DNA from 4 places in the Ensifer sp. ENS10 genome. Region 3 is predicted to be linked to each of the others. Evidence: riboswitches for the same ligand, from Rfam matches in the RefSeq annotation. Region 3 holds a riboswitch; each other region holds the start of a gene.
What was found. A riboswitch is a leader RNA that binds a small molecule or an ion and turns the genes downstream of it on or off. The one in region 3 is predicted to bind thiamine pyrophosphate.
Positions count from the first base shown of each region.

Region 1: linked by a shared signal. The riboswitch ahead of thiD (bifunctional hydroxymethylpyrimidine kinase/phosphomethylpyrimidine kinase) and the one ahead of thiC (phosphomethylpyrimidine synthase ThiC) in region 3 are both predicted to bind thiamine pyrophosphate.
Region 2: linked by a shared signal. The riboswitch ahead of thiB (thiamine ABC transporter substrate binding subunit) and the one ahead of thiC (phosphomethylpyrimidine synthase ThiC) in region 3 are both predicted to bind thiamine pyrophosphate.
Region 4: linked by a shared signal. The riboswitch ahead of thiO (glycine oxidase ThiO) and the one ahead of thiC (phosphomethylpyrimidine synthase ThiC) in region 3 are both predicted to bind thiamine pyrophosphate.

Region 1 is NZ_JACVAS010000013.1:179,077-181,272, reverse strand. Features, by position in the region: gene IB265_RS31920 (hypothetical protein) at 1-223, shown strand, start outside; TPP riboswitch at 528-630, shown strand; gene thiD (bifunctional hydroxymethylpyrimidine kinase/phosphomethylpyrimidine kinase) at 877-1,686, shown strand; gene IB265_RS31910 (glycosyltransferase family 4 protein) at 1,843-2,196, opposite strand, start outside.
Region 2 is NZ_JACVAS010000006.1:236,888-239,083, reverse strand. Features, by position in the region: gene thiP (thiamine/thiamine pyrophosphate ABC transporter permease ThiP) at 1-196, opposite strand, end outside; gene thiB (thiamine ABC transporter substrate binding subunit) at 204-1,232, opposite strand; TPP riboswitch at 1,282-1,400, opposite strand; gene IB265_RS21660 (GNAT family N-acetyltransferase) at 1,546-2,031, shown strand; gene IB265_RS21655 (thiamine diphosphokinase) at 2,116-2,196, shown strand, end outside.
Region 3 is NZ_JACVAS010000004.1:161,726-163,921, forward strand. Features, by position in the region: gene IB265_RS16585 (sigma-54 dependent transcriptional regulator) at 1-573, shown strand, start outside; TPP riboswitch at 669-797, shown strand; gene thiC (phosphomethylpyrimidine synthase ThiC) at 888-2,196, shown strand, end outside.
Region 4 is NZ_JACVAS010000004.1:311,484-313,679, reverse strand. Features, by position in the region: gene thiS (sulfur carrier protein ThiS) at 1-129, opposite strand, end outside; gene thiO (glycine oxidase ThiO) at 126-1,097, opposite strand; gene IB265_RS17290 (hypothetical protein) at 1,155-1,292, shown strand; TPP riboswitch at 1,258-1,378, opposite strand; gene bioB (biotin synthase BioB) at 1,767-2,196, shown strand, end outside.

The DNA.
Region 1 (2,196 bases), on a different contig from region 3:
GAGCGCTTACGCGGCGGATATGCCCGTTGCAGATATCGTTCCTGAGCCGCGACAGACTGAGAATGTTAGTCTGCAGGCCTTCATCAAGGCCAATCCGGATTGCCTGGAGTTCACCGATCAGTGCTCGCATTGCGCGGTCGTCAACGGCGTTGCCGAATGCTCGACGGCGGAGATAGCTTGCATCAAGCGAGAGAACCAGTGCACTAAGCGGACAGCTAAATAGAACATTGCGGTCAGAAATTTCCCGCAGCCGTTCAGCAACATGCAGGGACCGGTTTCCTAAGTTGCCTTCCGAAGCTCCGGTTCGCGTTCCAAACCCCCTTGCCTTAACGGCCTTGACGTGGCTAGTCTACCAGCGTCTGTGAAGTCGAACGCTCAGACGGAAGGCTCCTTATGCTCTTGAGGCAAAAGGGGCCTTTTTCTGTTTGTATCCTTTAAGGGCCTCCTTCGCCCGCATCGAACCGGCTTACATACGCGCATGCTGAACTCAAGCAATTGACATCCCCTCCCACGCTCCCATAGCATTCATGCCTGCCGAGGGGCGCACCTGACGGTGCTGAGATGGCGGTGAGCCAGACCCTTGAACCTGATCCGGATCATACCGGCGTAGGAACGGCAAGGGCCTTTCTGGCACTCCCGCGTCTTCGCCGTTCATCCGGATCTCCGTGATTTTGGTTTCGGGAGATCGTTGGTGCCAATACGCTGTTCAGAATGTAGCGACGTAGAACTACAGGGAGCGGGGCGACCGACCCATCGGCTCAATCTATCTTCCAGGTTGCCCGGAAGACCCGCCTCAGTTTGCGCGTGTTTGAGCCGGTGGCTTGAGTGCGCGCTCGCCATCATTGGACCCGCTTCTACATTTCAGCGGAGCCAGGCATGACCGCTATCGCCGTTACCATCGCAGGCTCAGATTCCGGTGGCGGTGCCGGTATCCAGGCGGATCTGAAGACGTTTTCGGCGATCGGCGTCTATGGTGCCAGCGTGATCACGGCCATCACCGCGCAAAACACCCGCGGGGTAGCGGCCGTCGAGGATATCTCTCCGGCTGTTGTCACAGCTCAGATCGATGCCGTGTTTTCGGATCTCGCGGTTGGCGCTGCGAAGGTCGGAATGGTGTCCCGCCAGGAGACCATTGCTGCGATCGCGTCCGGTTTGAAGCGATACGGGCATTTAGCAGTCATCGATCCGGTGATGGTCGCCACTTCAGGGGACATTTTGTTACGTCCGGATGCGATCGCGACGCTCAAGGAGGAATTGCTGCCGCTTGGGCTTATCGTGACGCCCAACCTGCCCGAAGCGGCTCTGTTGACGGGCCGCGCGATTGCCGAGAACGAGACGGAAATGGCCCGGCAGGCGGAGATGCTCCTGAAGCTTGGTGTGCGCGCCGTGCTGATGAAAGGCGGGCATGCCAAGGGCGATGAAGCGGCTGATATCCTCTTTAACGGGGACACTTCCTTGCGCCTGTCGCGCCCGCGGGTTGAGACGACAAACGATCATGGCACCGGCTGCACGTTGTCTGCCGCAATCGCCGCCGGTCTTGCCCGTCGGCAGACGCTTCAAGACGCGGTTATCGCTGCCAAGGCCTATCTGCATGAGGCGCTTGTTGCCGCAGCAGCGCTCAAAATCGGGCAGGGGCGGGGACCGGTTCATCACTTCCATCGATGGTGGGCACCGAACGGCGATTAATTCCATTCCGGCGCTTGGCGCCGGTTCCACCGTTCAAGTTGACCTTTAAAAAACCAGGACATTCCATTGCCCGATAAGCAATGGAATGTCCGTCGAGTCGGGAAGTCGGCCGCTTGTAAATGCGAGGTGAGTGCCGGGGACGGAGCGCTTTTCGGTTCAGGCCACAGCGGCGCTGGGGTGCACCGGCTGCTCCTCCTTGAGCAGTTTCCGGTAGAGCGCGACATGTTCGCGGCCGCAGTCGACATGGCTTATCGGGCGCCTGAGCGTTGCCCTGAGGTTGTCCCATGACCTTGGCGTGCTCAGCACGTCTATAAGGCGATCGGCAAGGTCTTGTGCGCTGCCGGTCCGGAAATGATAGCCGTCCAGCCGGTCGCGGACTTTTTCGGCCATGCCGCCGATGTCGGAGCAAATAATCGGCCGGCCATGGTGCAGCGCTTCCTGGATCACGATCGGCGAGTTTTCCCACCAGACAGATGGCATCACAACCCAGTCAACCGATCGCATCAGCCG
Region 2 (2,196 bases), on a different contig from region 3:
GCAGAGTGGAAAGGCTTGCCTGCAGCAGCGTGAAGCGGGTGACGCGCCAGATATAGGCGTCGAACAGAGTGCCTTCGTCCGTGCCGCCGGTTTGGGCGAGCAAGGCGGCGATCGCCAGGCCGACGAAGAGCAGGAAGGCGCCGAGGCAAATCGCCCCGGCGACAACAGTCATGCGGTTTTCGCGAAGTGCGAACAATCCGGCCTCAGTTCTTGCTCATGGCAGCAAGCCACTCGTCGATCCAGGCCTTGCGGTTCTTCGCGACCTCTTCCGATGGCAGCAGGAAGGTCTTCTCCGGGTTGACCAGCTTGTTGAAGGCGTCCGGCAGCGGCTCCTTGGTTGCTGCGACCGGCATCATCCAGTTGGTTGTCGGAATGATCGACTGGAATTCCGGACCGGTCATGAACGCGAGGAACTGCTTTGCCAGTTCCGGCTCCTTGGCACTCTTGGTCATGCCGGCGACTTCGATCTGGATGTAGTGACCTTCCGAGAAGGTGGCCGCCTGGTAGCGCTCGGTGTTCTCAGCGACCATGTGGTAGGCGGGCGAGGTGGTGTAGGAGAGCACCATCGGCGCTTCGCCCTTGGTGAAGAGGCCATAGGCTTCCGACCAGCCGGGGGTGACGGTCAGAACACGGTCCTTGAGCTTCGCCCAGGCAGCACCCGCCTCGTCGCCATAGACCGCCTTGACCCAAAGCAGCAATCCGAGGCCCGGCGTCGAGGTGCGCGGGTCCTCGATGACGATCTTCTGCGACGCGTCGCCTTCGACCAGTTCCTTGAGGCTCTTCGGCGGTGTCTTCAGGGTCTCGGTGTCGTAGACGACGGCGAAATGGCCGTAGTCATAGGGCAGGAAGGTGTCGTCGGAGAAGTTGCCGGGCACCTTCAGGTCCTTCGCTTCGATGCCATGCGGTGCGAAGAAGCCCGTTGCCTTTGCTTCCGCCACGAGGTTGGTGTCGAGACCGAGCACGATGTCGGCCTTCGAGGCAGCACCCTCGAGCTTTAGGCGCGTCAAGAGTTCGACGCCATCGGCAACACCGACATAGTTGACCTTACATTCGCAGGTCTTTTCGAAGGCTTCCGCCACCTTGGCGCCCGGCCCCCATTCGGTGATGAAGCTTTCATAGGTGTAGACGGTCAGCGTCTTGTCGGCAGCGGCGGCATAACCGGTGAAAACAAGGCTTGCGCTTGCGGCCAGCGCTAGCCGGCTAAGTATTTTGAGCTGTGATGAATTGAACATGCGAAGCACCTCTCCCAAAGTTCGTTGTTGCACGGGAAAAGGGCGTATCGGTGCGATCGCGTCTAATCCCTCCGCCGGTATGAGCCGGATCAGGTTCCGCGGGTTGGCGTTTTGACGCCTCTCAGCCTCCGGCCGCCATGCGGTCGGGAGGCACCCCGTTAGAGCGGCAAGAGATTTACCGCTGCGGCGGCTCCATGGCAAGCGGTGTTTGGAATGGGCGACGCATGGGGCGAGCCCATTTTCTGTCGGGCGTTTTCGCCAACCGGCAACTGCGCTATGACACCATCACGCTTGGCCGCAAGGAGGAAATCCCATGCCAGATATGCTAGTTCGACTTTATGCCCTTCCGGCAGAGCCCCAGTCGCGGCTTGGTTCAGGCATCAGCATCCGTCGCGCCATGGCGCCGGAACGCCGTCTGGTGGTCTCCTGGATCGAAAAGACGTTTGGCGCCGGCTGGGCAGGCGAAGCGGAAGCTGCCTTCTCCTCGACCCCGACACGCATGCACGTCGCGGTGCACGACGAAAAGATCGTCGGCTTTGCCTGCCACGACGTGACAGCGCTCGGCTTCTTCGGCCCAACCGGCGTCGATGAAGGTATGCGTGGGCAGGGCATCGGCGAGGCGCTGCTGCTTGCAAGCCTGACGGCGATGCGCGAGGCGGGCTACGGCTATGCGGTCATCGGTGGCGTCGGTCCGGCGAAGTTCTACGAGCGCGTGGCCGGCGCGATCGAAATTCCCGATTCAACACCCGGGATCTATGCCGGCATGCTATTCCCGGAACCGGTGCCGGAAGGACACTGACGGCTTCGGCAAATTGCTGCGATCGCAGCGGTTTGCGGTTTTCTTCGTTTTCCTTCCGCGATCCTTTGCGCTATGGGCATTGCCATGGCTCGATCGACCTTCACCATATTGCTTGGCGGCGCCCTCTCGGTGACCAGCCGGCTGACAGAGCAGCTCAGCGGCAGC
Region 3 (2,196 bases):
ACGCCGCTCGGCACCAACCAGGTGCGCCCCGTCGATATTCGCGTCATCGCCGCCGCCAAGATCGATCTCGGCGACCCGGCCCAGCGCGGGGACTTTCGTGAAGATCTCTACTTCCGATTGAACGTCGTAACGCTGTCGATCCCGCCGCTGCGCGAGCGCCGCGATGATATCCCGCTGCTCTTTTCGCACTTCCTGACGCGGGCGGCGGAGCGCTTCAAGCGGGACGTGCCTCACGTCTCGCCGGCAGTGCAGCAACACCTGATGACCCATGCCTGGCCCGGCAATGTGCGCGAACTCTCACATTTTGCCGAACGCGTGGCGCTCGGCGTCGAAGGCCCGCTGGGACAGCCGGTTGCGCCAGCAGAACAGCCGGGTTTCGCGCTACCGGAACGGCTCGAACACTACGAGGCAGAGATCCTGAAGGAAGTGCTTCGCGCCCAGCGCGGCGACGTCAAGGCGACGATCGAGGCGCTCGGTATTCCGCGCAAGACATTCTACGACAAGCTCCAGCGCCACGGCATCAACCGAGCCGACTATGCGGAGCGCGGCGTTCCGGAAAAATCCGGCAGCTAACTCTCGTCAGCGGCCAAAATACACCCAAAAATTGCATCTTCGTCGACGGGCGAATTCGCGCTTGACGACCCGTGCCGTTCGATGGCTATCTCTTGGGCATTCACCAGGGGGGTCCCGCAAGGGGCTGAGATTCTGCTGGATGGCCGGCTTACCGGCTGTGGCGCAGTGACCCGTTGAACCTGATCCAGTTCATACTGGCGTAGGGACGGTGCAGATATCGAAGCCAGGATTCCGTGCGTCCAGCACCTGGCGGAGCGTCTTTCATCCTTCCGGCATCAGAACTGGGTCTCCAATCGCAAACTTGGAGCCTCGTCATGAATATTGCCACAAAGCCCACCCCTCTCACGGTCACCCAAGGCCCGCTTCCCGCCTCCCGCAAGGTCCACAAATCAGGCATCCTCCACCCGGATATCCGCGTGCCGATGCGCGAGATCGCGCTGCACCCGACCTCCGGCGAGCCGCCGGTTACCGTCTACGATTCCTCCGGCGCCTATACCGCCGACGATGCGGAGATCAGCATCGAGGCGGGGCTGCCGCGACTCCGTCGCAACTGGATCGTCGGGCGCGGCGACGTGGAAACCTACGAGGGGCGCATCGTCCGTCCTGAAGACAACGGTTTTGCCAGCGGCGACCGGCTGACGCCGACCTTCCCGTTCCAGCACGCGCCGCTCAAGGCGACTGGCGGCAAGGCGGTAACGCAGCTTGCCTACGCCCGCGCCGGCATCATCACGCCGGAGATGGAGTTCGTGGCGATCCGCGAGAACCTCGGCCGCGATGCGGCACGCGCGATAGCTCGCGACGGCGAAAGCTTCGGCGCCCATATCCCCGACCATGTGACACCGGAGTTCGTGCGCCAGGAAATCGCCAGCGGCAGAGCGATCCTGCCCGCCAACATCAACCATCCGGAATCCGAGCCGATGATCATCGGGCGGAACTTCCTGGTGAAAATCAACGCCAATATCGGCAACTCCGCTGTCACCTCGTCGATGGCCGAGGAGGTCGAGAAGATGGTCTGGGCGACGCGGTGGGGCGCCGATACGGTTATGGACCTTTCGACCGGCCGCAACATCCACAACATCCGCGAATGGATCATCCGCAATTCACCGGTGCCGATCGGCACCGTGCCGCTCTACCAGGCTCTGGAAAAGGTCAATGGCATTGCCGAGGACCTCAACTGGGAGGTCTATCGCGACACGCTGATCGAGCAGGCCGAACAGGGCGTCGATTATTTCACCATCCATGCTGGCGTACGCCTGCACTACATCCCGCTCACCGTCGATCGCGTCACCGGCATCGTCTCCCGCGGCGGCTCGATCATGGCCAAGTGGTGTCTGCATCACCACAAGGAAAGCTTCCTCTACGAGCATTTCGAGGAGATCTGCGACATCTGCCGCGCCTATGACGTCTCCTTCTCGCTCGGCGACGGATTGCGCCCGGGCTCGATCGCCGATGCCAACGACGCGGCGCAGTTTGCCGAACTCGAAACGCTCGGCGAACTCACCAAGATCGCCTGGGCGAAGGATTGTCAGGTGATGATCGAGGGCCCCGGCCACGTGCCGATGCACAAGATCAAGGAGAACATGGACAAGCAGCTCGCCGTCTGCGGCGAGGCGCCGTTCTATA
Region 4 (2,196 bases), 150 kb from region 3:
GGCTCGGTGCACCAGCTCGCCGTTGACGGCGGTGGCAAGCCAATCCCCTTCGAAGTCGAGTGCGGCCAGGAGTTCGGCAAGGGTCGTGACTGTGAGGTCGTGATCCTCGCCGTTGACGGTCAATTTCATGCGGCGTCTCCCTTCAGGTTCCGGGTAAGGGCAAGGTTCGCCGCTTCCTCGGCCAGGGCCGGTGAAAGCAGGAAGCCGTGGCGATAGAGCCCGTTGAGCGTGATGGTGTTTCCGGCGCGCATGACGCGCGGCAGATTGTCGGCAAAGGCCGGCCGGACGCCGGTGCCGGTTTCGAGAAGGCGCGCCTCGCCGAAGGCGGGGTGAAGCGCATAGGCTGCGTTCAGCAATTCCATCAGCGAACGGGCGGCAATCGGACCGCCGTCGTCGGTTTCGATCATGGTCGCTCCGCACATGAACAGACCATTGCCGCGCGGTACGATGTAGAGCGGGATGCGCGGGTGGATGAGACGGACTGGCCGCGACAATTCCACTTCGCCCGTCTGCAGATAGAGCATCTCGCCGCGCACGCCGCGCAGGCCGGCGATGGCGCCGATCCGCGAAGCGCCGCTGCAGTCGGCGATCAGATCGCTGTCGCTGCTATTATCCGCCTCGCCGATGAAGGCGACGCCGTTCTCGACGAGCTTTTGCCGCAGCAAGACAAGCGCCCGGCGCGGGTCGAGATGCGCCTCGCCGGGGAAGAACAACGCCTCTCGGAAGCGACCGGCAAGCGCCGGCTCCAGCCTCGCGATCGCTTCTCCGCCGAGCCATTCGAAGCCGGACGTGCGCGAAGCGAAGCGTTTGAGTTCGCCGACGTCTCGCGGCGGAGCGACGACGAGGGTGCCGTTGCGTGACACTTCGCCCGGAAGCGCGCGGTCCCACCAGTCGATGGCGCCGATGCCGCGCGTCAGCACCGTTTCCTCGGCGCTCTCGCGTTCGCACCAGGGCGCCAGCATGCCGCCGGCAAACCACGAGGCCGCCCCGCCGAAGTCTGGCTGCCGCTCGGCAACGGCCACCTCGACGCCGCGGCCCGCCAGCTCATGCGCCAAGGTCAGCCCGCCGACGCCGGCACCTTTGATCAGGACACGCATGGTCAATGCGCCCAGCTGCGGCGAGCCGAACGTCGGCCAGAAGGAAGCAGAATCGCGATGAAGATACGCATTGCCGAGGCTCCATTGTTGGAGACCCAGCTCGGACCGGAAGAGAGGGAAGGACGCCTTGCCGAGATCTGCTCGCGCGAACGCGAATGCGGCAGCGATGTCTGCACCGTCCCTACGCCAGTATGAACTGGATCAGGTTCAACGGGTCACTGCGCCGCGGAAACCGCCTAGCAGAATCTCAGCCCCTTGTCGGGACACCCCTGGTGAATGCTTCAAACTGAGCGGCTGGATCGGATTTTGTCAAGGGCTGCCGGTGTGTACCTCGTGCGCAAAAAATTATCTATAAAAAGTGGAAGGACATGTGTTCTTGAGGCTCGCTGGTGTCGGTAGCGGGCATCGGTCGAGAGATCTACGGCTAGTGCAAGGCGCAAGGTCCCGAAAATCCGGGCATCTGGCCGTTGCTGTCATCGCCATCAGCTGATGCCGCCGAGGCGGAAAGTCGCGGTATTTGCCCTTCTGACCGCAGCCGTCGAGGCACGAAAAAGCACGACAAGGTTGAGTCATTGCAATTAGGTCTCCTTTTAGATGGTTGCTCGATGCAGTGTCCGTGAAAATTATAGATAATAATGGATTCTATCTATTCTGGGGAAGTGAACGAACATGCTCGACACAAACAGTTCGACTGAGCCGACCTCCGGAGCTACGAAGCCCGGCAAAACCGGTTGGAATCTGGGCGACGCGCAAAAAATCTATAATTTGCCGTTCAACGACCTTCTGTATCGTGCGCAGTCCGTTCACCGCGCCCAGTTCGACCCCAATGCCATCCAGATGAGCCGCCTGCTCTCGATCAAGACCGGCGGCTGTGCCGAAGACTGCGGCTATTGCAGCCAGTCGGCACACTACCCGACGGGGCTGAAAGCGTCGAAACTGATGGAAGTCGAACAGGTTCTTGCAGAGGCACGCAAAGCGAGGGATGGCGGCGCGACGCGCTATTGCATGGGCGCCGCCTGGCGCAGCCCGAAGGAGCGCGACATGGAGGCGATCGTCGCCATGGTCCGCGGCGTCCGGTCGCTCGGCATGGAGACCTGCA